DNA from 2 places in the Pseudomonas sp. A34-9 genome. Region 1 is predicted to be linked to the other one. Evidence: riboswitches for the same ligand, from Rfam matches in the RefSeq annotation. Region 1 holds a riboswitch; the other holds the start of a gene.
The links. A riboswitch is a leader RNA that binds a small molecule or an ion and turns the genes downstream of it on or off. The one in region 1 is predicted to bind cobalamin.
Positions count from the first base shown of each region.

Region 2: it holds a riboswitch for cobalamin, as region 1 does, so the genes downstream of both, P3G59_RS13345 (CbtB domain-containing protein) here and P3G59_RS16700 (TonB-dependent receptor) in region 1, are expected to answer to the same signal.

Region 1 is NZ_CP119967.1:3,748,549-3,750,747, forward strand. It holds gene P3G59_RS16695 (saccharopine dehydrogenase NADP-binding domain-containing protein) at 1-809, opposite strand, end outside; cobalamin riboswitch at 970-1,176, shown strand; gene P3G59_RS16700 (TonB-dependent receptor) at 1,269-2,199, shown strand, end outside.
Region 2 is NZ_CP119967.1:2,993,906-2,996,104, reverse strand. It holds gene P3G59_RS13350 (IS481 family transposase) at 1-482, opposite strand, end outside; cobalamin riboswitch at 728-950, shown strand; gene P3G59_RS13345 (CbtB domain-containing protein) at 1,073-1,270, shown strand; gene P3G59_RS13340 (CbtA family protein) at 1,282-1,983, shown strand; gene P3G59_RS13335 (cobalamin biosynthesis protein) at 1,980-2,199, shown strand, end outside.

The sequences.
Region 1 (2,199 bases):
GCCCACAGCGCATGGTCGCGGACCAGCCCGACTTTGAGTGCCTGAGCCAGCAGGCCGTTGGCGATGCCGCCGAGTTTCAGCCCGGCGCCGGCCTTGAAGCTCAAGGTCTGCGCGCCATAACGATGGGCGAAGATGTCCATGTCCGGCACATCAACATTGGCCAGCAGGCGGGTGCCCATCTGCGGCATTTTGCGCAAGGTCAGGTCCAGCCAGCCCGACACCTCATGCACCTTGCCGTTTTTAAGTTGCTTGATCGGTTTGCCGGCGTAGGCGAGCACGCCTTCGATGGTCGACAGCCCCGGCATTTTCGCCGATGAGGAAATGCCATGCTCGATCGAATCAATGCGTGAAAAGTGCTGGCGCTGCTCATCGATGATCGCGGACGACAACGTCGGCACCGAGCTGCAACCACTGAGGATCGCCACGCCGGCCTGCTTCGCCCGCGCATCGAGAATGCCGATGCCGTTGACGAACGTGCGGCAGTCCGCCAGGTCGCAGTAGTTCACGCCGGCGTCGATGCAGCTTTCAGCGAGCGCATAGGATTGCCCTTGAAACGGCCCACCGGTATGGACGACCAACTGGATGTTCAGCGCGCGCAATGCGGACTTGAATTCGCCACCCATGGCATCGCCGCACCAGCCTTCGCAGACGTTGCCCGATTGATTGTTCAGCTCATCGACTTTGCGCTGCAACTTGTGCGGATCACGCCCCGAAAGCACCAGACCGATGTCCGGCATCAGCGCCAGATGCCGGCACACGATGCTGCCGAAATTTCCATAACCACCGACCACCATCACCCTGAACGGCATGCAATTTTTCCCTAAGTCATTCCCTCACACAGGCGTGCAGGATATAGGGCCGAACGCCGGCAAGCCATTCAGATCAATGGCTGCCGCTCTTGCGCGCCCGTGCAGCAGTGAACTAGCGGGCACGCCACTGCCAAGTTGACGAACGGTCATTCGAATGTTCAGATGCCGCCCAGTTTCAGGTGTCCCATGCCGCCGTGCATGGAGTGAAACGGGAAACCGGTACGTTCTTTTCGAACAAGTCCGGTGCTGCCCCCGCAACGGTATGCGCGTGATGCTTTCGATAGACCACTGTGGCCATGCGGCCATGGGAAGGTGAAAGCCTCGATACGCGCGAGCCCGGAGACCGGCCTGGAATGTCTGTTTGGCAAAATCCTGCGGTGGGCGGGCATGGGCCGGTATTGGCTGTGCGCGATGCCTTCTCCTGCATGCTCTTCTGCGAAGATACTTTTCGAGAAGACAATGATTCGACCTTTCTACACCTCGGCTCCAACCCTGTTGTTCGGCTGCCTGTTCAGCCCTCTGCTGCTGGCGGATGACGCGCCACTGGAACTCAATCAGCAAATCGTTTCCGCACCGTCGGTGGAATCCACCGCTGTCGCCGACATGGCGAAGTTCGGCAGCAAAGTCGAGATCGTCACCCGCGAACAGATCGAGCGCGCCGGCCCCAGTGCCGATGTCAGCCGCGTCATGCAGATGTTTATTCCCGGCCTGTACGTCGCGCCGAAAAACGGCCCGTTCGACTACGGCACCTATTCGCTGCTCGGCGGGCGCAACGACGACACGTTGATCCTGCTCGACGGTGTGCGCCTGAACAATCGCCTGTACGGCGGCCTCTATCTGGACACCCTGCCGGCCAACGCCATCGAACGCATCGAAGTGCTCAAGGGCGGCCAGAGCCTGTTGTTCGGTACCCAAGCCGTGTCCGGGATGATCAACATCGTCACCCGCAGCCCGCAGTCGCGCAAAGCCGCCGGCGAAGTGAACCTGGGCGTCGACAGCTTTGGCGGCACCACCGAAGACGCCCGGGTCGAGAATATCTTCACTAACGGTTTCGGCGATCTTGGTTTGCTGGCGTATGTCAGCCACAACGTTTCCGACGGTTACCAGCCCTATCGCAACCGCGACATGAACAACGTCAGCGAGAAGCACCGCGCCTACGAAGTCACCACATTCGGCGCCAAGGCGATTCAGTCGTTTGGCGATGATTCGCGGCTGGAACTGTTCTACCAATACGCCGACGCCGACCTCGACTTCGCCCGCCCGGTCGACAACCACAACACCACCAACGACCGCGTGCAGCAGATCGCCACGGCGACCTTCGAGCAGGCCATCAATGAGCGCCTGAGCTACTTCGTCAAAGGCCATATCAACGACTGGGACACGCGTTATA
Region 2 (2,199 bases), 750 kb from region 1:
CCGTCTCCTGTCAGGTATTGGCCTTTGTAATCAGCGCTCCAGAGCTGATTAGGAAGGTCGGCTTTCTGGAGTGGTTTTGGATAGACAGCGACACGCTGACGCAACCGTCGAGACACCACTAGCCCCGCTTTTTTAAGCACGTTGTAGATCGTGGTTTTGGAGGGCGGCGGCTGATCTGGAAACCGCTCTTGCAGGGCTGTCTGGATCTTTTTCGGGCCCGGCGTGGTTTGACCTTGGCGCCGCAGCTCAAGAATGGCTTCTTTGACCGCAAACGGCACAGCCTGTGTTTGAGAATGACGCTTGCGACTGCACTCCGCCAAGCCATTGATGCTGTCCGCGTTGTAGCGGGCCACCCACTTGTAGCCAGTCTTGCGACTGATGCTGTGAGCCGCACAGAGTTGACTGAAGTTGAGCCGACCGGACAGATAGTCGGCGATGAACATCACTTTAAGGTCCATAGGTTTCAGCTCTCGCCACGGCATGGTCAGATCCTCGGAATCGACCAGTGCCAGTTAAAAACTGTTACCTATGTGCTTGAACTGTTTTGTTACCTATGTGGGTGAGTCATACCAGCAAGCGTTTTTGGTTACTTTTTAGGCGTCTGTAAAAAGTGACCCGCCGTAAGGGCGGAACCCTAAGCCGCCGTTACCGCAGCAACGGATATGCCCACATCATTCAAACCCACCACCACCCCAAAAAATTGACTAAAAACCCAACCCCATGCTCTCCTACACACCTTGTTACGGGTGCCCTTCACAGGGTGAAACGGGAAACCGGTGAATCATGTGCTTTACTCAAGCCCATGTCAGTCCGGTGCTGCCCCCGCAACGGTAAGCGAGCGAAGCGTCAAAACCACTGTGCCGACACGGCATGGGAAGGTGATGCTTGCAGGTCGGCCTGACGCCAACCCCTCGTGAGCCCGGAGACCGGCCCGCAACACACAGCACGCACTTGTGCGTCGCTGAACATAACAAACCCGCGGTGGGCGGGCGCTGTTCGAACCTCTGCGAGCCCGACCCGCAGGGGTTTTCATGCGCTCGATTCACCCACTGACACTCCAGAGGGAAGCGCCATGTCGATCATCAGCAGCACCGGCAGCAACACGGACAAAATCGCCAGCACCACCACCCTGAGCCAACGCCTGACCGCCGCGATCTTCGCGTCGATCCTCGGCGCCAGCCTGGTCTACTTCGCCGGTTTCTCGCACATCGAAGCGGTGCACAACGCCGCGCACGATACCCGTCACAGCGCCGCGTTCCCGTGCCACTGAGACCTGCCGACATGATCAAGCGTATTGCGCAAACCGCGGGTTTCACCGGCCTGCTGGCCGCCCTGCTCCTCACTCTGCTGCAAAGCTTCTGGGTTTCACCGCTGATTATTCAGGCTGAAACCTACGAGAAAGCCGAGCCGGTGGCTGTTCATGAACACGCCGAAGGCGCCATGGCCGGCCACACCCACGATGCCCAAGCCTGGGAGCCGGAAGACGGCTGGCAGCGGGTGGTTTCGACCACAGGCGGCAATCTGGTGGTTGCGGTGGGTTTCGCCCTGATGCTCGCGGGCCTCTACACCCTGCGCGCGCCAACCAAAACCTCGCAAGGCCTGCTCTGGGGTCTGGCCGGTTATGCCACCTTCGTCCTCGCGCCGACCCTGGGCCTGCCGCCTGAGTTGCCGGGCACTGCTGCGGCAGATCTGGCCTCGCGCCAGATGTGGTGGATCGGCACCGCCGCTTCGACCGCTGTCGGCCTGTCGCTGATCGTGTTCAGCCGCCACTGGCTGATGAAAATCCTCGGTGTCGCCATCCTCGCCGTGCCGCACGTGATCGGTGCGCCGCAGCCGCAAGTACATTCGATGCTCGCGCCGGAAGCACTGGAAGCCCAGTTCAAAATCGCTTCGCAGTTGACCAACGTGGCGTTCTGGCTGGCCCTGGGCCTGATCAGCGCCTGGTTGTTCCGCCGCAAAAACGATGGTCAATACCACGCATGACCGATGACAGCGCAGCGCCGACCTTCGTGGTCGGCCTGGGCTGCCAGCGCGGCTGCCCGGCCAGCACGCTGCGCGCCTTGCTTGACCAAGCCTTGCAGGCACACCGTATCGAGCTACAAGCGGTCAAGGCGTTGGCCAGCATCGACTTGAAGCGCGACGAGCCAGGCCTGCAAGAACTTGCCGCACAACTGGCCCTGCCCTTGCTGTATTTCAGCA